2 regions of the Vitreimonas flagellata genome follow, and region 2 is predicted to be linked to the other one. Evidence: riboswitches for the same ligand, from Rfam matches in the RefSeq annotation. Region 2 holds a riboswitch; the other holds the start of a gene.
The links. A riboswitch is a leader RNA that binds a small molecule or an ion and turns the genes downstream of it on or off. The one in region 2 is predicted to bind cobalamin.

Region 1 (10,291 bases), on a different contig from region 2:
CTCCCCTTTGCGGCTTGTGTCGGATATGGTTAAGGCCGGGTTCGGGGCTCGCGCCTCAGGGGACATCCGCGCAGGACGCGGCGAACACAGAAAAGTGGGGAAATAACATGAGCTTCTGGGATTCTGTGTTCCGCGCGATTTTCGGTTCACGCGGCTCGCGGCCGACCTCGCCGCCGCCCGCGCGCCCACCGGCGACCCCGCCGCGTCCGCCGGCCACGCCGCCGCCGGCGGCTCCGCCCGCATCTCCGCCTGCATCTCCGCCTGCCGCGCCGCCACCGCCGCCAATGGCCCCGCTGCCGCCGCCGGCGGCGCCGTTGCCGCCGACGCCACCCGCACCACCGTCGCCCCCAGTCAACACCTCGCCGCCGCCCGTGCTCGATCCGTCGGTTGGCTTCTCGCTCGACGCTCTGCGCGCGACGAATGCGGCGCGTCTCACCGATGCGGAGATTGCAGCGTCCGCGCAGCGTCTCGGCGTCGAAGCTAATGTGCTGAAGGCCGTGATCAAAGTTGAGAGCGCGGGTCCGGGCTTCGCCGATGGCAGGCCGTTGCTCTCGTTTGAGCCGTTCTGGTTCAGCCAAGCGACCGCAGGTCGCTTCGATGCGTCGAACCCCGGCGTCTCGCAAGCATCGAACCGCGCGTATCTTGGCGGCAATCAAGCGTCGCGCTGGATGAAGCTGACTGAAGCTTATGGCCTCGATCCGGAAGCCGCACTTGGCGCGGCCTCGTGGGGCGCGTTCCAATTGCCCGGCCGCTATTATGCGGACGCCGGTTATTCCGATGTGTTCGCATTCGTGCGCGACATGGCGCAATCGGAAGCGCGCCAGCTCGCGGCGTTCGAAGCGTATATCTCGCGCAAGGGCCTCGCGGACGAATTGCAACGCCGCGATTGGGATACGTTCGCGCGAGCCTATGAAGGCGAGAATGGCGCAGGCCAATACTCCTCCGCACTCGCGCGCGCATACGCGACGCTCGCGCCGCCCGCCACCAGTGACGGTTACATCGACAGCTTGGTCGCGGGCACGCGTGATGGGTTGACGCGCGCGAATTTCGAAGAAGTCGCCGCGATGCTCGGCTGTGAAGTCGAAGCGATCCAAGCTGTGGTGCAGGTCGAAAGCGGCTCCGCGGGCGCGTTCGCCGCCAACGGCAAGCCGATCATTTTGTACGAGCCGCACATCTTCTCGCGTCGCACCAATCGTCAATACGACGCGAGCCATCCGACGATTTCGTATCGTTCGTGGGATGCCACGAAATATCCGCGCACGCAGGACGGTCGCTGGGCGCAATTGCGCGAGGCCTATGCGCTCAATCCGCAAGAAGCGATCGCGTCGGCCAGCTATGGTCTCTTCCAAATCATGGGCTTCAATCACAACGCCTGCGGCTTCCCGGATCCGAAATCCTTCGTCACCGATATGTGCCGCAGCCAAGCGCAGCAGCTCAAAGCGTTCGCGAATTTCGTGCGCGCGAATAATCTCGCGGACGAACTCGTGCGCAAGGATTGGGAAGGCTTCGCCGCCGGTTACAATGGCTCCGGCCAAGTCGAGCGGTACGGGCGATTGATGCGTGAAGCGTATGAGCGCTTGAAGGCGACGTCGTAAGCGAGGGTAGGGGCCGGCGATGAATATCTTTGAAGCGCTATTTCGCTTGATCTTCGGCCGCCGAGGCGGCGGTACGAAAGACACATCGTCGCCGCCACCGCCGCCGCCCGTTGCGCCACCGCGGCCGCCGGTTGCTCCGCCCGCATCGCCGCCGGTCGCGCCACCGGCGCCTCCGCCCGTTGCGCCGCCACCTCCGCCACCACCACCGCCGCCCGCGGCGAGCTATCTTGAGACGCTGCGCGTGCAGGATGCGTCGCCATTGCGGCGTGCGGACTTTGAAGCGGTGGCCGCGCGCTTGAATTGCGAGTGGGAAGCCGTGGCTGCTGTGGCGGAAGTGGAGTCGGGGCCGCTCGGTGGCTTCGGTCAGGATGGCCGCCCGGTGATCTTGTTTGAGCGCCACCTCTTCTCGCGCAAAACCAACTCGCGGTTCGACGCTTCGCACCCGACGGTTTCGAACCGCACGCCGGGGGGGTATCCGCGCACGCAGGCCGAGCGCTGGGCGCAGCTTACTGAAGCTTATGCGCTCGACGCCGAAGCCGCGCTCGCGAGCGCCAGTTACGGCCGCTTCCAAGTGCTCGGCCAGAATTACCCGAACCTCTCGATGCCGAACGCGCACGAATACGTGTCGAAACTGGCTCGCTCGGAACGGGATCAGCTTGAAGCGTTTGAAGGCTTCATCCGCGCCAATAGCTTGGCCGACGAGCTGCAGCGCAAGGACTGGACGGGCTTTGCCAGCCGCTACAACGGCCCCGGCTACGCGGCGAACCAGTACGACACTAAGATGGCGCAAGCCTACGCACGCATCAAAGCCAACCCGGCCGCGATCGCCTGATCAGGCCCGCGCTTGCGTGTGAGAGGGGCGGGGCCTAGGTAGCGAGCATCATGGCTCGCTATCTGATCACGTCCGCGCTTCCTTACATCAACGGCATCAAGCACTTGGGCAACCTCGCCGGCTCGATGTTGCCGGCGGACATTCATGCGCGTTTCCGTCGTCTCCAGGGACACGAAGTTCTGTTCATTTGCGCGACCGACGAACACGGCACGCCGGCAGAGCTTGCCGCGGCCGAAGCCGGCCAGGACGTGCGCACTTATTGTGACGCGCAATACGAAGTGCAGAAGGCCGCGTGCGAGGGCTTCCGGCTCTCGTTCGACCATTTCGGCCGCTCGTCCAATCCGCCGAACCATCAGCTCACGCAGCATTTCGCCGAAGTGCTGGAGAAGAACGGGCTGATTGAAGAGCGCGTCACCAAGCAAATCTATTCGATCGACGACAAGCGCTTCCTGCCGGATCGCTACGTTGAAGGCGCCTGCCCGAATTGCGGCTTCGAACGCGCACGTGGCGACCAATGCGACAATTGCGGCACGCTGCTCGATCCGACCGAATTGAAGAACCCGCGTTCGAAGATTTCGGGCTCCTCTAATCTTGAAGCGCGGGACACGGCGCATCTCTTTTTGAAGCAGCCTTTGATGCAGGACCGCGTCCGCGCCTGGGTCGATCAGTCGACCGAATGGCCGTCGCTGGCGCGCTCGATTGCGTACAAATGGCTCGATGAAGGGTTGATCGACCGTTCGATTACGCGCGACCTCTCGTGGGGCATCAAAGTGATGAAGGACGGCAAGATCCGTCCCGGCTTTGAGAACAAGGTGTTCTACGTCTGGTTCGATGCGCCGATCCAATATATGGGCGCGAGCGTTGAGTGGTCACAGGCCAATGGCGGCGCTGATTGGGAGCGCTGGTGGCGCATTGATAAAGGCGCGCACGACGTCACCTATGTCGAATTCATGGGCAAGGATAACGTCGCCTTCCACACCGTGAGTTTCCCCGTGACGATCATGGGCTCAGGCGAGCCTTGGAAGCTGGTTGATCGCTTGAAGGCGTTCAATTGGGTCACGTGGTACGGCGGCAAATTCTCGACGTCCGAGAAGCGCGGCATCTTCATGGATCAAGCGTTGGAGCTGCTGCCGAGCGATTATTGGCGCTGGTATTTGATGGCGAATGCGCCCGAGAGCGCGGACGCAGCGTTCACGCTCGAGCAATTCCAGCAAACCATCAACGCTGACCTCGCCAACGTGTTCGGCAATTTCGTGAACCGCATCACGCGGTTCGCGGCGTCGAAGTTTGACTCGAAGGTGCCGGACGGCGGCGCATGGGGCGAGCACGAGGAAAAACTCGCCAACGAATTCGCCGAGCGTTTGGCTGCGCTGACGCAATTCCACGATCAAATGGAATTCCGCAAAGCCGCCGCCGAACTCCGCGCCATCTGGGTAGCGGGCAATGAGTATCTGCAAGTGTCGGCGCCTTGGACGGCGTTCAAAACCGATCCCGAGAAGGCAGCCGTCGGCGTCCGGACAGGCCTCAACGCCTGCGCGCTCTTCGCCATCCTCGCGCAGCCGTTCATTCCGGACGCTGCAAAGGTCGTTCTCGACGCGATTGGCGTGCCGGAGAAGACCCGCATGTGGCCGACGCCAGAAGATCGCGGCGTCTGGGACGCACTGCCGCGTGGACTGCAATTCACCCCGCCGGACGTGCTCTTCAAGAAGATTGAAGACGAAGATGTCGCCGCGTGGGCCGAACGCTTCGGGGGCGGGGCTTGAGCGTTACGGCCTCAGCTATGATCGCCAACGACTTGCTGGACGAGCGCATGCTGACGCAGGCGCGTGGCGTGCTCACCAAGACGGGGCGCTTGCACTTGCCCGGCGTGCTGCAGCCCTTGGCGGCGCAGGCGCTGTTGCAAGAAAGCGAGACGCTTGATTGGCGGCTCGTGTTTCAAGGCAAACAGGGCGGCTACGATCTAAAGAGCACGGATGTCGCCGCACTGGACGTCAGCAAGCGACACCAATTGCTGGGCCTGATCCATACGCAGGCGGCGAACGAGTTTCAGTATCTCTTCGACTCTTTCCGCGTGAGCGATGAGGTCGATGCCGGCCGCTATGTGAACGGGCAGATGGCGGATTTGTACCGCTGGCTCAATTCGGAGGCCGGCCTGCAATTTCTGCGCAAGCTCACGGGCGACGAGCGCTGTGCTTATGTGGACGCGCAAGCGACACGCTACCGGCCCGGCCACTTCCTCACGCAGCACGATGATCACGCCGAGGGCAAAGATCGCCTGTTTGCCTACGTGCTCAACCTGACACCGCAATGGATAGCCGATTGGGGCGGCCTGCTCATGTTTTTGACCGACGACGGGCACGTGGCCGAGGCTTACACCCCGCGCTGGAACGCTTTGAATATCCTCAAAGTCCCGCAGCCGCATGCTGTCAGTGTGGTGGCGCCGTTTGCGCGCGGCGCGCGGCACTCGATTACAGGTTGGATTCGGTCACGTCGGCCCTAAGGCCCGTCTGGACGACCCGGACTTTCCCTTTTACCAATTGCGAACCGGCCGATGGGGATGGCCGAGCAGGGGGCGTCGCATGGAACTTGTGGATCAGGCCGTCGCGTATCTGCGCGAGGGCTTCGCGAACATCAACAACCCGAAGGGCCTGCTGATAGCGCTCGCTGCGACGCTGTTTTTGGGCTCTTGGAAGCAATGGTTTCCGATCTCGCTTGTCGCGGTGATCGTGCACATCGCGATTGAGCAATTGGCGCCGGTGCTGGCCGGCAATGGCGGCGCGGTGGTGTTGCCAGATATCACGAGCGAGACGTTCTGGACGCGCGTGCTCGTTCTATTGCTCGGCTATTTGATTATTATCGGCGTCTTCTTCTTCGTGAAGCGCATGATCTTTCGCGGCGGTGGCGGCGGGCACTAAGCGCGGCCGCGGCGCGCTTCGTATAGGGCGACTGCAGCCGCTGCGGACACGTTCAAGCTTTCCATGACCGGCGCGATCGGAATGCGCGCGCGCTTTTCGCACGCTTCCGCAACGCCTGGGCGCAAGCCTTTGCCCTCTGCACCGAGCACGAGGGCCACGGGACGCTTGTCGTTCAGCGCCTCTTCCAGGCTGAGTTCCGCTTCGCCTTCCAGCGCCACTGTGACGTAACCAAGCGACCGCAGCGTTTCGATCGCACGGCCGAGATTCACGGCGCGCACGTGCGGCACAAGCTCTATGGCGCCGGCGGCGGCCTTGGCGAGCACGCCCGTCAGCGGCGGTGACTTACGATCTTGGAGCACGATTGCGCGCGCGCCGAAGGCGACGGCGGAACGGAAAGTCGCGCCTACGTTCTGAGGGTCGGTGACGCCGTCGAGCACCAGCACACTGCGACCGTCAGGTGGCCCGGCCGCCGCTTCCAGCGACACTGGCTCGAGCGGATGGGCGCGCACCGCCAAGCCCTGGTGCACGGCGCCTGGCGGCAACATTCCCTCGATCGCGTCGGGCTCAAGGATCTGCGGCCTGACGTTCTCGGGGAGGCGGGAAGCAGCGTTCTTGGTGGCGACGATACGCTCAATCCGGCGCGCTGGGTTCGCTATCGCCGCGAGCGAGGCGTGTACGCCCCACACCCAAGACGGGCCGCCAAACTCCTCCTCGAACTGCCGGCGCGGGAGCTTGTCTTCGGGAATGCCGTGGGCGGGACGTTGAGATGATGGAGGACGCTTGTTCACGAGCCGATACTTTCAAGACGCGGTCAGGGCGTCAGCCATCCGAAGCTCGCGAGTGGGAAACGTGATGCTCCTTCGCCGAGGCTACGGAGAGCATCCTACGCGCGGTTCGCGAGCGTAGGATGGTGGAAGGGGCTGGATTCGAACCAGCGTACGCTCGCGCGGGCAGATTTACAGTCTGCTGCCATTAACCACTCGGCCACCCTTCCAGCCGGAGCGCGGCTTCTAGCGGGCATGGCTCTGCTGTTCAAGCGCGCAAATACGGACTTTCTGACGCTGGCGCAGACGCCGCGAAGCCGCTATCTGCGGAGCCGCGCGGGTATAGCTCAATGGTAGAGCCGTAGCCTTCCAAGCTAAAGACGAGGGTTCGATTCCCTCTACCCGCTCCAACCCAACCGCCAAACGTCGCAGACGCTACGCTGACTAAATCGCGGGCGCCTACAAATCGCGACCACAAAAGTTTCATCCTGACATTGCGGTCATGGCCCCGATCACGAATAAGTGTGGCGGGGGAGCTGAGGGTCGGGGGAGGCGGTGATGCCGCTATCGAGAGCGATGCCTCGCATTTGGGTCGGCGCAGTCGCGCTGGCGGTGTTCTTGTGCGCCGCCGCGACCGCGTGGTCGCAATCCAGTACTGCGCGGATGCCGCGCGAAATCAGCAACGGCGCGCGCGAGATGGTGGTGCAGCGTGTAGAGCCGGAGATTTCGCAAGCCGAAATTTTTGCGGCGGTTCAAGCGCAGCTCGATCGCGAGACGATGTGCTTCCCGTGGCCGAGCGTCTGGCTCGATCCGGCGGAACGGCGCCGTGTCTTCATCGTGCGCTTCGACCTCATGGAGCGCGATTGGGGCGGCGAGGTCACGGCGCGCACGCGTGCGCGCCTCGCCGAATTTGTGGACATGGGCGTGCTCGTGGCGCGCGAGCAATCGGATATCGGCCCGGGTGTGATTGAATATCGCCTGACTAGATTAGGCGACGATCGCTTAGTTGGTTCACCTGCAAGCGGACGCATGTCTTTTTGTATGCCGTCCGAGCGGCGGGTGGTTGAAATTCTTGAAACGCAGTTCGGTAATTATCCGTGTGGCACGCTGCAAGTGCGCTTCCGCCACATCGCCGATGCGTGGCCGAGTTGGGCGCGGTCGCAGTCCATTCAAACGCGTGTGAACGATACCTGGGGCGCCATTGGCTCGCCCGGTGACGGCGCCGTGTCGATGAGCCGGCAATGGTTCGCTGGCGACCCAACCGACGGGCGCGAAAACGGCCAGATGCGGTCAGTGTGCTACGACACCGAAGCACGCGAAGTGCGCGGCGAAGATATGGAGCTCTATCCCGCCCTTCCCGCGCAATAGGGAGCCGCTCGAAAGCGGCTCCCATGCAGTTTACGGCGTCACGCGAATGCCGACGAACACGCTTGCCGGCGCGCCGGCGAAGCCGTTGACGGGCTCGTAGGTTTCATCGAGCACATTGTCGGCCGCGACGTAGAGTTTCACGTCGTCGCCCACAGCCCACGCCGCTGAAGCGCGCAGAATGTCGTACGCTTCTACTTCCGCTACGCCCGACCAGAAGCCGAGATCATTATAGACGGTGTCGAGACGTGAGCCGACTTGGCGCCACGAGATTTGGCCGCTGAGGGCGCCGTGTTCGGCGGCGAGTTCTGCGCTCCAAGCCTCTTCCGGGCGACGCTGCAGTGCGACATCCGTGTTTGCGTTCACCGCGTCCGTGTTGGCGTAGATCACGCGCGCCGTCAGCCAATCGGTGGGCCGCACGGCAATGCGCGCTTCGGCGTATTCGATTTCCGCTTCATCAATGTTGCCATAGGCGAAGCCGACAAAACCGATGAGATCTTCGATCTCACTGGCGCGATAGAGTGCGCCGAGTTCGAGGCCATCGCCCCGTCCAAACAAAGCAAAATGCGCGTCGCCGCCCACTTCCCATGTTTCCGCGCTTTCCGGATCGAGCGCGGCATTGCCGTAGAACGGCACGAAGCGTTCGAAGAGCGAGGGCGCGCGATACGACGTGCCGTACGACGCATAGACCCGACCGATATCGGCGAAAGGATATGCAACGCCGGCGCGCCATGTCGCCTCTTGGCCGAAGCCATCAAAATCATCCTGGCGCACAGCACCGGTGATGGCCAGCGGACCAAGCGCACCCTGTGCTGCTACATAAGCGCCCCAGTGCTCTTGCTCGCCGACAACCGATGAGCCGAAATTCACGGCGTCAATCGTCTCGTCTTCCGTTTGCGCGCCGAGCAATAGCGTCCAATCCGGCGCGATCGACCAGGTCGCAGTGAAGTCGGCGAAATCGCGATCTCCATGATATTCGTCGCCCGAGACGCCGGCATCGGTGATGACGCGATCCGTTTCCAGCGCGCCGCCGCTCAGACGCAGCGAAAGCGCATCGCTCAGCGCCCAAGTGGCGCCAAGGCGCCAGAGTGCGGTGTCGCTGGCGATCTCCGCTTCTGGGTTTTCGCCAATGTCGCCGAAGAAGCCTGGATCGAAGTCGACGTCCGCTTTGCGTTGGCGCAGCAGCAAATCAACACCAAGCGTGTCGGTGAGCGCGTAGTCGAACACGCCGGTGAGCGTGGTGATGGATGCGCCGTCTCCTTCGCCGGTGTGAACCGACATGCGCTCAGGCACGATGTCGTAGCCGTCGCTTGCATAGCCCTCAGCAGTCACAGCGTAGCGAAAATTGCCGAGTGCGCCGTCAGCGGCCGCGTTCGCGAGAAGGGTCTCGAACGAGCCGGTTGCGACTTCCAAGCGCGGGTTGAGCGCGCCCTCGCCGCCGCGGCGCGGCAGTATGTTGACGACGCCGCCGAGCGCGCCGGAGCCGTAGAGTGCCGAGAGGGGGCCCTGCACGACCTCGATGCGGCTGGCGTCGGCCAACGTGTCTTGGCCGGCGTCGAAGATGCTTTCCGGGGTAGACGGATCGTCGATGCGAACGCCATCGAACAACACAAGCGTGTGGTTCGATTCAAAGCCGCCGCTGAAGATTGAGGTTTGTTGACCAATCGGGCCAGTGCGCGGGGCTTGGACGCCAGGCACGCTGGCCAGCGCTTGGTCGAGTGCGATGTCGCCGCGTGCGCGGGCTTCGTCGGCGTCGATCACCGTGATTGCTGCCGGGAGACTTTCGATCGTGATCGGCGCTGGCGCGCCGGTGACGACGATCACGTCGTTCGAATCCTGCGCGTACGCGGGCAGGGTGGTGAGAGAAACGGCCGCCAACAGGGCAGCGCGGGTAGAATAAAGGCGCATAGGAGCGTCCCCTTTTTGCAGACACGCCTCGTCCCCAAGGGCGCGTCGAACAGCGACAAGCGGGGCGCCGGTTTAAGCGCGGGGCCGCCCGCGTCGCTGCTGCGGAGACTTCCGGTTCGACGGCTGATCCCGGCCGGGCGAACGAGCGACGTGCGGCGGCAGGTCTCCTGGCTCGCGGGTCATTGCGGCTTCGCCGCCTTCCCAGCCGTTTCGGGGCCAGTGGCGTGAGGCGAAGCGCTCACCGCTTACAGTTGCGGGCACAGCCGTGGATTGGGGGCGAACCCCGGCACCACGTTCCCTCTTAGCGTCCCGTGTGGGACGACCATCGCGGGTGCAGCAATAACCGCGTTAGAACGGCGCGCCAAGGCGTTAGAGGGCTTGACGCCCGTGTTGATGCGGCTAAAGACGCGCACCTTACGCGCGCGCTTTGGCTGGGCCTTAGCGCCCATCAGCATTTTGCACGCCGGAGAGACAGGACCTTACAATGGCCAAGGAAAAGTTTGAGCGGAACAAGCCGCACTGCAACATCGGTACGATTGGCCACGTCGATCACGGCAAGACGACGCTGACGGCCGCCATCACGATGGTTCTGGCCAAGAAGGGCGGCGCCAAGGCTATGGCGTATGCCGACATCGACGCCGCGCCGGAAGAAAAGGCCCGCGGAATCACCATCAACACCGCACACGTCGAATACGAGACGGCTGACCGTCACTATGCGCACGTCGATTGCCCCGGCCACGCCGACTACGTGAAAAACATGATCACGGGCGCCGCCCAGATGGACGGCGCGATCCTCGTCGTGTCCGCCGCTGACGGCCCGATGCCGCAAACGCGCGAGCACATCCTGCTCGCCCGTCAGGTCGGCGTGCCGGCCCTCGTGGTGTTCATGAACAAGGTCGACATGGTCGACGA
Region 2 (10,291 bases):
TTTGGGCGAACCAGGCGAGGCTGTTGGCCTCATCAAGAACGACGCGCGCCACAATTATACCGGCTACGCGGACAAAGCCGCGTCCGAGAAAAAGATCCTGCGTGACGTGATCGAGAAAGGCGATGCGTGGTTCCGCACCGGTGACCTCATGCGCCAAGACAAGGACGGCTATTTCTATTTCGTCGATCGCATCGGCGACACGTTCCGTTGGAAGGGCGAAAACGTCTCGACCACTGAAGTCGCGCAAGTGATCGCGCGGTATCGCGGCGTCGATGAAGTGAACGTCTATGGTGTCGGCGTCGGTAAACTCGACGGTCGCGCCGGCATGGCCGCGATCACGCCGGGCGAAGGTTTTGAGCTAGGCGGCTTACGCGGATTCCTCGCGCGCGAATTGCCAGCCTATGCGCGGCCGATCTTCATTCGCATTCAGCCTGCGATCGAAACGACGGGGACGTTCAAGTATCGCAAGGTGGATCTCGTGCGCGACGGCTTCGATCCGCACAAATGCGAGCATGAAATCTGGTTCGACCACCCTGAGCGGCACGAATACGTGCGCGTGACGCCAGAGCTGTACGACCAGATTCAGGCCGGCGCGTTCAAGCTTTAGCGAAACACAGCGGCGAACGTATCGCCAATCCGTTCCAATTTTCCCGGCCGGCCATACGCGACTTCCAACGCATCGCGCGTTAGCGCCTTTTCCGGCTCGCCTTCTGCCAACATGCGACCCTCGTGCATCAGCACAACGCGATGCGCGGCGCTGGCCGCAAGTGCGATGTCATGTGTCGAAAACACAACAGCGCCGTCGGTCTTCGCATGCGTGCGCAGAATGTCGGCCACGGCGAGAGCTTGCGCCGGATCGAGCCCTGCCGTTGGTTCGTCCAACAACAACAGCGGCGCATGTTGCGCCAAAGCACGCGCCAGATGCGCTCGCGCCTTCTCGCCGCCGGAGATTTCATCCATGCCGCGCTTGCGTAGAGCTTGCAGTCCGCATGCTTCGATCGCTGCATCGACGGCGGCTTGATCGTTTGCGCTCAAACGATCCGGCGCAGCGCCATGCGCGAAGCGGCCGAGTGCTACAAGCGCCTCGACACTGATCGGCCAGATCGATTGCGGGCGTTGCGGGAGATAGGCGACCTGGAGTGCACGTTCGCGGTTCGTGAGCCTTGTCGGATCACCGCCGCCAAGAGATCGCACGCCTTCAGCGGGCACGAGGCCAAGCGCCGAACGCATGAGTGTCGTCTTGCCGGCGCCATTCGGCCCGAGCAGCGCGATGACTTCACCTGGACGCACGTTGAGCGATACGCCCTTCAGTGCATGCGTCGCGCGAAGTTTCACGCTGACCTTGTCGAGTTCGAGCAGCGCGCTCATATATCGCCTCCTCGTGACGCGAGCCGCGCGGCGATCAGCGCAAACACCGGCCCACCGATGAGGGCTGCTGCGACGCCGAGTTTGAGTTCAGTGTCGGTCGGCGACAAACGCACTGCGATGTCGGCGCAAACCAACATCGCGCCGCCGGCCAGCGCGCTAGGCAACAACAAGCGCGCCGGATCGTGCCCCGCGACGGCCCGTACAAAGTGCGGTGCGGCAATGCCGACGAAACCGATAATGCCGGCGACCGCGGTCGCGCCACCGGTGCACGCGGCAGCGCCAAGTACGACGAGCGTGCGCGTGCGCATGATATTGGCGCCGATCGCGGCGGCGGATTCTTCGCCGAGCGTCAGCGCTTGAAGGCCACGCGCCGCGGCGAAAATGAGACCGGCGCCTACGATAGTAAGAAAGCTCACGAGCGCGACGTGCTCATAGGAGCGCGCCTCGACGGAGCCGAGAGTCCAATTCACGAGATCAGCGAGCGCGCCGGGATTTGGTGCGAGATTCAAGGCCAGTGCGATAAGGCCGCCGGCGAAGCTGGAAAGGCCCACGCCAATCAACGCCAAACTCGCCGGCCCACGCGCGGCCCAACCGAGCGCGACGACGATGAGCGACGCGCCGAGTGCGAACAGCACGGCAAGCACCGGCGCAAAATTGGCAAAGCCAAACGCAAACGCAATAACAGCGCCCAGAGCTGCGAAGCCGGAAAGGCCGAGCACACCGGCATCCGCGAGCGGGTTGCGAAGCAAACCTTGAAGCGCTGCGCCGGCAAGACCGAGCGCTGCGCCGACGAACCAAGCGGTCATCGCGCGCGGGAGGCGGATGTCCCAGACGATGGTCCGCGTCGCCTCATCGGAAGCGAACGGATTGGCGAGCGGCGTCGGCCCGAGCCAAAGCGCTGCAAAAAATGCGGCGAGGCTGAGTGCCATCAGCGCGAGATTGGTACGTAGAGAAGCACTCATGGCGCACGCAACGCAGCTGCAATCGCCTCAGCCGCATCGATCGCGTACCAAGCCTCGCATGAGATCGATGCCGCGGGCAGATCAATTGTACGCGCGTCAGCCAGCGCGCGCTGAACAGCTGGGTGGCGCGCTGGCGACCAGGCGTTTACGGCGCTGCGGCCGGTGTCGAAGAAGCCGAGTGCAATCAGAGCTGGTGGCGCCGTGATCATGCTTTCGAGCGGCAGCACGGTCCAACTCGCATCGGTTCGCACGTTACGACCGCCGGCCTGTGTGATGACATCATCCATCAAAACGCCCGATCCAGGCACGCCGCCGTAGGACGAGAGATACATCACCGCCTGACGTTCGCGCGGCGCGTTGGCGCGTAAGCGCGCAAGACGAATATCGAGATCGCGCGCGATGGCTTGACCGCGTTCGGCATGGCCAAGAGTGCGCGCCGCATCGACGACGTCTTCGCGCGCTTGCGCGAATGTTGGCGTGTCGCCGACCTGAAGAACCGGAATGCCGAAGCGCGCATAGACCTGCTCGGCGTCCCACGGCCCGCCCCAATTGCGCACCACGAGATCGGGCCGCAGCGCGAGCACTTCTTCAAGGGTGCCGCGAGTTTGGCGAATACCCTGCGCGCGAGCGCGAAAATAGGAATCGTCGCGCTGCGAGCCGCGAGAGAGCGCTGTGATCTGATCGCGATCCGCGAGTGCGAGCACGAATTGGTCGGCGCAATAATCGAGCGACACGATACGCTGCGGCTCAGCCCACGCGGGCGACGCACAGACAAGCGCTAACGCGCAGAGAACCCAACGCACACAACCTCCTTCGGCCCCATCCCGGACCAAGAGTTTCGCGTCGGCAGGTCTTCTGGCTTCGCGGGTCGTTGTTCTTTGGCCCCTTCCCGCTTGCGCAGTGGATTGGCCTCGAACTCGCCGCTTACAGCTGCGGGCGCAGCCGCGGATTTGCACCGCGTTCCCTTTTGATCCCCCGGAAAGGGAACCGACGTGATTGGCTTACAGGAGGAAGATGCCGGCTGGAAGCCGGCGGTCCGAAGGTTAGAGGATTTCTTGCACGCGTTCTTTTGGGCGTGCGAGCAACGTGCCCTTCGCCGTGACGACGAATGGGCGTTCCACGAGAATGGGATGCTCGACCATCGCATTGATCAGCCTAGCGTCGCTCACTTTCGGGTCGAGCAAACCAAGCTCCTCCGCTTCGGCGGCTTTGGTCCGGAGCGCTTGGCGGGCAGTGAGACCAGCGGCGGCGAAGAGCTCTTTGAGCTGCTTCTTGGTCCAGCCAGCGTTCAGGTATTCGACGACTTCTGGCTTGTAGCCAGCGGCTTCGATCATCGCAAGCACCTGGCGCGAGGTGGAGCATTTCGGGTTGTGATAGATGGTCGCCTTCTTCGCCATCAATAGTCCTCCTCGTCTTCATCGCTCATCGGGAAGAACGAGAAATTGTCGTCGATGTCGATGGGCTCCGCGACCTGTTCGACCTCTTCGAACACGATACGCGGTTGCAGATCGCTCCAATCGCCGGGCGGCGGTTGCAGATCTTCATCTTCGAACAGAAGCTCGGAGCACAACGCTTCGGCTTCGCCTTGCGTCGGTGCTTCGACATAGCGCGTCGTGTAGAAACCGACGATCTCGACATTGTTGTCGAGGATGACCGGAAAATCCTCACCGCAAGCGAACAGGCGAAACCAAGCCATTTGTGTTTCTCGTAGAGCTGACGGCGCCTATTTAGCCGGATCGATGTCGAAGTGCATCACGTCTTCGCGGCGGCCGAGTTTGGTGTAGAGCGCGATCGCGGGCTCATCGCCATAATCGGCCTGGACGTAGAGCACCCAGGCGCCGCGCTCGGCCGCAATTTCGCGCAGGCGTTTGATCAACGCGGTAGCGACCCCACGGCGGCGATGCGTTTCGGCGACGGCGAGGTCGTAGATATAGATCTCGCTGCGCGCCTGTTCGAACTTTACCAGTTCATACGCCACCAGCGCGCCGACGATCTCGCCCTGCTCGATCGCGACAAGTGGGAACACGGTGTCGTTGCGCAGCAGCGCTTCGACATAAGCATCGCTCGGCGGCGCGGTGGCATAGCTGTCCGGGTCTTCGAACACGGCTGCGAACAGCGCGTTCATCGCGCGAAACCGCGCGATTTCGCCACTTTGCAAACGCTCAACGCTGAAACTCATCATCCGCCTCCAGCCGCTCCGGCCCAAAGGCGGAGCGCGATCAATCCTTCGCGCGCTCGACGTACGAGCCGTCTTCAGTCGAAATGACGACACGCGTGCCGGCGTCGATGTGCGGCGGCACCATGGTCTTGACGCCGATATCGAGCATGGCCGGCTTGTACGACGACGACGCCGTTTGGCCTTTCACCACCGGTTCGGTGGTTTCGATTGTGGCCACGATGCGCGGCGGCAATTCGATCGACAGCGCTTGGCCTTCGTACATGGTCAGATCGACCACCATTTCCGGCTGCAGGTACGCGATGGAATCGCCCACCATGTCCCGCGAGAGGTGCACCTGGTCGTAGTTCGACGGATTCATGAACACGAGACCAGCGTCGCCGTCGTCATAGAGGTACGTGTGCTTGACCTGCTCGACGAAGGCCTTCTCCAGGCCGTCCGTCGTTTTATAGACGGCCGTCGTCTTCACGCCGTCGATGATGCGACGCATGACGATCGTGGTCGTGGGCGTGCCCTTGCCTGGACGGAAGGTTTCGTGGCTCATGACGACATAGAGCTTGCCGTCTTCGTGCTCGAGCACGTTGCCTTTGCGGACGTCGCTGGCGATGACCTTAACCACGTAAACCTCACTTGCCGCCGGGTCGCCCGGGGCGCTCTCTCATGTCAAAAGGACCGGAATTGGCCGCCTCTCTAGCTGGGTTTGCCGCCCTGGCCAAGCCGGGGCAGGCGCCCGTAAACCTCGATTTCGCGAGTAAAACTCAGAAATGACCATACCTTCCCCCTTCTGGGACCGGGCTCGGCATCAGGACCGCCAGGGCTTCCTGCATAAGCGGGCGGCGATCCTGCGCGCTGTGCGGGAATGGTTCTGGGCGCAGGGCTTCGTGGAGGTGGAGCCGACGATGCTGACGCTGTCGCCCGGCGCGGAGACGCATATCGATGCGTTCGAGGTGGACGGCCGATACCTCCACACCTCCCCCGAATTCGCGATGAAGAAGCTCCTGGCGGCCGGCGAGAAGAACATCTTCTTTCTGGGCAAGACCTGGCGGCGCGGTGAGACCGGGCCGCTGCACGCGCCTGAGTTCACAATGATCGAATGGTATCGCGCGGGCGCGCCGTACGAGGCGATCATGGACGATTGCGTGGAGGTCGTGCGCGTGGCGGCGAAGGCGGCAGGCGCGTCGGTCTTCGACTGGGCCAAGCGCAGCTGCGATCCGTTCACGGCGGCGGAGCGGCTGACGGTGCATGACGCGTTCGAACAACTCTCGCCGGTGCCGATGCCGGATAATGGCGATGCGTTCTCGGCCGCGCTTGTGCAACACATCGAGCCGCAACTCGGCGACGGCGCACTTACGTTGCTGACGGAGTATCCGATCCGCGAGGCCGCACTGGCTCGCCGTTCACCGCGCGATGCGAGCGTGGCTGAGCGGTTTGAGCTTTATGCGTGTGGTGTGGAGCTTGCCAACGGTTTCGGCGAACTCACCGATCCAGTCGAACAACGCAAACGCCTGATTGAAGCGATGGACGAAAAGCAGAAGCGCTACGGCGCGCGTTGGCCGATCGACGAGGATTTTCTGGCAGCACTTGCGCACATGCCGCCCGCGAGCGGTGTTGCGCTGGGCTTCGATCGCCTAGTGATGCTGGCAACGGGCGCGCGGCACATCAACGATGTGTTGTGGACGCCGGGATGAAAACACCTTTCACCGAGGCCGAGATCACACGTCGAAAACCGGTTTGGATCGGGCTGTCTGATGTTTTTCTCGATACGGATGTCAGCCTTTTCGATGCGCGACTTTCAAAGACGCTAAAGGAATCTGGTTTCGACGCGGACGAAGTCGAAAAGATACTTCGAGAGGAGGTTGGCCCTGTATTTTTCACCAATCTAACGGTCGTGGCAGGCGAATGGGCCGGGTGGCCGGATGAATGGATCGTCAGCGAAGTCACCAAGTATCTGTCGAAGACCGAGGTCTTGCGCATCGCGCAAAAGCTTCGCAGCAAACCCGTGGTGGACCAATTGGTGAAGTCCGACTGGCTACGCGTGAAAACACTCACTTGGGGCGCCACGTGATCCGCTCTGCCACCGAACGCGACTACCCCGCGATCCGCCAGATCATCCGTCATGCGTTCAATCAGGACGATGAAGCGAATCTGGTCGATCAGCTGCGCGCCGATGGCGAGGCGCTGGTAGAACTCGTTTCGGCGACGGACATCGCGTTGCAGGGCCATATCCTCTACTCGCCGCTCAAAATCGAACGCGACGGCGAGATTTTATCAGCGGCGGCGTTGGCGCCGGTTTCCGTCCTTCCGGCCTTCCAACGAGCCGGGCTAGGCAAGGCGCTGATCGAAGCCGGCAACGCCGCCTGCGCTGATCTTGGCCTGTCGGCGATCATTGTTTTGGGCCATCCGGACTATTATCCACGCTTCGGCTTCTCGGCGGCGGCGGCGGAATCACTGCAAGCTCCGTTCTCGGGTCCGGCCTTTATGGCGCTAGAGCTTCGGCCCGATGCGCTGAAAGCCGGTGGTCGCGTGCGATACGCGAAGGCTTTCGGAGTTTAGTTTTGAGCGCCAAACCGAAACCCGATCCGCTCGACCAGGTGGCCGCGCGTTACGCCGTGGCGATTACGCCGGCGATGGACGCGCTGATCGATCCGACAAATCCAGACGACCCCATCGCCGCACAATTCCGCCCGGACGCGCGCGAACTCGAAATCGCGCCCGACGAATTGAGCGATCCGATTGGCGATGAGCCACATACGCCGGTGAAAGGCGTGGTGCACCGCTATCCCGATCGTTGCTTGCTTAAGCTGGTGCATGTCTGCCCGGTCTATTGTCGCTTCTGCTTTCGCCGCGAGATGGTCGGCCCTCAAGGTGACGGCACGCTGAGCGGCGTGGAGCTCGATGCGGCGCTGGCGTACATCGAAAGCCAGCCCGGCATCTGGGAGGTGATCCTCACTGGTGGCGATCCATTCCTGCTTTCGGCGCGCCGCGTGCGCGAAATCACCGAACGGCTAGCCGCGATCGCGCATGTGAAGATCATCCGCTGGCACACTCGCATACCTGCCGTTGATCCGCTGCGGGTGACGCCGGATTTGGTGGCGGCGCTGCGCGCTGCGGGCGCGACCACGTATGTCGTGCTGCACACTAATCATGTGCGTGAGTTGACCGACCAAGCGCGCGCAGCGATTGCGCGGATCGTCGATGCTGGCGTGCCGATGCTGTCGCAAACGGTGCTGCTGAAAGGCGTCAACGATAGTGTTGAGGCGCTGGAGGATCTGATGCGCGGTTTGGTCGAAGCGCGGGTGAAGCCGTATTATTTGCACCATCTCGATAGGGCGCAGGGCACGTCGCATTTCCGTTGTTCGATCGAACGCGGGCAAGAGCTGGTGCAAGAGCTGCATCAGCGCGCCTCCGGCGTGGCGCAGCCGACTTACGTTCTGGATATTCCCGGCGGTCACGGCAAAGCGCCGCTGGCGAGCCCAAGTTTGCGCGACGATGGCGAAGCGTACGAAGTACGCGATCGCGACGGCGTTTGGCGCAAATACAGCGATTAATTGCTACCGACGACTTCCTTCGCCGGCTCGCCAAGCGCCACGAACAAAGCACAGAGGATCAGCACCGCGCCCGCGACGAATGGTGCACCGGAACTATAAGCGTCGAACAACGCCCCCGCGCCCAACGGTCCAGCTACACGGCCAAGTGCACCGGCAGATTGCGACAAACCCATCACCGCGCCGCGTTCGTGCTCCGAAGCTTGCGCCGCGATTAGAGAATTGAGCGCAGGCGTCGCCAAGCCAAGACCGATAACCAGCGCGATCAGCGATGCAGCCGTGGTCGAAACCTCGTGCGAAACCGCAAGCCCGCCAAGGCCGGCGGCGAAAAGCGCCAAGCCAATAAACAACGTCATGCGCTCACCCAGCGCGCGCGATGCAGCGCCTGCGCCGCCGCCCTGCAACAGCACCGCGCCGAGGCCGAGCGACGCCAACGTCCAACCGACTTCGCGCGGCCCCCAACCAAGTTCAGCATCGGCCCACAGGCCAAACACCGTCTCCATCAGGGCCTGAGCTGCGATCATCAAAAACATCACCGCGACGAAGCGCGTGAGCGCAGGCCGCGAGACCAGCATTTGCATCCGCCGCGGGCGATCAACACCAGCGGGCAAACGCGCCTCAGCCGGCAGTGTTTCGCGGAAAAACAATAGCGCCGTAAGCGTCGCCAGCGCACCGAGGCCGGCGCTTGCGTAGCAGACGCGCGCGAAGCCTTCGCGGCTCGGTTCGTCGCCGATCAAGAACGCGCCAAGCGCCGGGCCCGCGATAAAGCCAAAGCCCACCGCCGCGCCGAGCAAGCCCATGTTACGCGCACGCGTTTTGTCGTTGGCGAGATCAGCCGCCGCCGCGAACGCCGCACCGACATTGCCGGCCATCAGCCCACCGAACAGCCGCGCGGCGCCAAGCTCTTCCACGCTGCGCGCTTGCGCGATCCAGATGTACGAAAGCACGCCGCCGATAAGGCCCGCGATCAGAATAGGTTTGCGGCCAACGCGATCACTCAATCGGCCCCAGAATGGCGACGAGATGAGCTGGCCCAGCGAGTACGCGCCCATCGCGATCGTGGTCAGTGTCGGCGTCGCGCCGATCTCGAGCGCCAGGAACGGGAAGATCGGCAAAAACACGCCGAAGCCCGTCATGCCGATCAGCACGACGCCGACAAGGGCGACCAGAGAGCCGTGCGCTGATTTCATCCGACGCTGATAGCGCATCGCTCTGCGTCAAGGCAGCGCGACATACTACCCATTCCCGGATGCGCGCAGCGCAGTCCGGGATCCATAGACACAGACTTGCAAAGCTTTCGCACCAATAGCGGCCACTCACATATCGCCCGTGTTTATGGGTCCCGGGCTCGCGGCCATGCCGCGCCTCGGGAATGGGTGCGGCGCTTATGCGCTTGGCCGGATCGGCGCGGGTGCTGCGGGGTTCAGATATTGGCGCAGATCCGCCCAAGGGATCACGACTTCCGTGCCGCCCATGACGTACGGCGCGCCGAACGAATAGGGCGGGAAGAGCAACGTCAGGCCCTGCTCCGTGATCAGCCACAGATGCGGCTTGGTCGCGCTCTCCTGCACGTCGCGCTCGGGCGGCACGAAGCCGTCTTCGCGATATTGCCGCGAGATTTCAGCCACGGCGCGCTGCGTTAGGAAGCGCTCCCAGCCCGTGCCCGCGCGGAAAACGTCGGTCGCGGCAAGCGCGCGGCCTTCGTTCATGAGCACAGTGACAGCCTTCGACGTGTTGTTGCCGTGTGCGGCGCCCAACGTGTCGTTCGACATATCGAAGCGCACCGAAATGAGCTCGGGGCCGGCATACGCAATGCGATAATCGACGACCTCGTTGGTCGCGTCTTCGAGCCGGAATTGCGGCGACTGCGCGACGAGCTCGTTGAAGCGCTGGATGGCCGGCGTTTGCTGACCGTCGATGCGCGGGAAGCGGATGTCGCGCAGCACGGCAGGCGGCGCATCATCGCCAAGCCCAGTGGCCGAGGCGACCTCCGCCGTCACCGGCGTCGCATCGACCAATTCCATGCGCTGGAAGGTATAGCCGCCGATGTCCTGCACCGCGTTCTGCGCATCTTCCAAGCGCGCGCGATATTCGGATTCGAGACAGGCTTGTTGCTCAGCCGTCGGTTCGGCCTCGGGATCGATGATGCCGCAGGCGATGCGCTGCGCTTCGCGCCAGCGGGTTTGGTTCTGCACCAGCATCTGCGCGCCAGCGTCCGAAACATTGGCTGACGCAGCGAC

Region 1: another riboswitch for cobalamin. It lies ahead of EPJ54_RS03415 (TonB-dependent receptor domain-containing protein); the one in region 2 lies ahead of EPJ54_RS16755 (ABC transporter substrate-binding protein).

What each region holds. Positions count from the first base shown of each region.
Region 1 is NZ_SBJL01000001.1:668,117-678,407, reverse strand. It holds gene EPJ54_RS03460 (N-acetylmuramidase family protein) at 108-1,595, shown strand; gene EPJ54_RS03455 (N-acetylmuramidase family protein) at 1,615-2,427, shown strand; gene metG (methionine--tRNA ligase) at 2,478-4,190, shown strand; gene EPJ54_RS03445 (2OG-Fe(II) oxygenase) at 4,187-4,927, shown strand; gene EPJ54_RS03440 (hypothetical protein) at 5,007-5,342, shown strand; gene EPJ54_RS03435 (TrmH family RNA methyltransferase) at 5,339-6,130, opposite strand; tRNA gene EPJ54_RS03430 (tRNA-Tyr) at 6,251-6,336, opposite strand; tRNA gene EPJ54_RS03425 (tRNA-Gly) at 6,443-6,516, shown strand; gene EPJ54_RS03420 (hypothetical protein) at 6,665-7,474, shown strand; gene EPJ54_RS03415 (TonB-dependent receptor domain-containing protein) at 7,505-9,379, opposite strand; cobalamin riboswitch at 9,520-9,721, opposite strand; gene tuf (elongation factor Tu) at 9,864-10,291, shown strand, end outside.
Region 2 is NZ_SBJL01000004.1:185,731-196,021, reverse strand. It holds gene EPJ54_RS16770 (long-chain-acyl-CoA synthetase) at 1-607, shown strand, start outside; gene EPJ54_RS16765 (ABC transporter ATP-binding protein) at 604-1,368, opposite strand; gene EPJ54_RS16760 (FecCD family ABC transporter permease) at 1,365-2,330, opposite strand; gene EPJ54_RS16755 (ABC transporter substrate-binding protein) at 2,327-3,133, opposite strand; cobalamin riboswitch at 3,159-3,337, opposite strand; gene arsC (arsenate reductase (glutaredoxin)) at 3,374-3,727, opposite strand; gene EPJ54_RS16745 (hypothetical protein) at 3,727-4,026, opposite strand; gene EPJ54_RS16740 (AAC(3)-I family aminoglycoside N-acetyltransferase) at 4,054-4,512, opposite strand; gene efp (elongation factor P) at 4,550-5,125, opposite strand; gene epmA (EF-P lysine aminoacylase EpmA) at 5,271-6,194, shown strand; gene EPJ54_RS20145 (DUF7079 family protein) at 6,191-6,571, shown strand; gene EPJ54_RS16725 (GNAT family N-acetyltransferase) at 6,568-7,059, shown strand; gene EPJ54_RS16720 (lysine-2,3-aminomutase-like protein) at 7,062-8,054, shown strand; gene EPJ54_RS16715 (MFS transporter) at 8,051-9,241, opposite strand; gene EPJ54_RS16710 (DUF3298 domain-containing protein) at 9,437-10,291, opposite strand, start outside.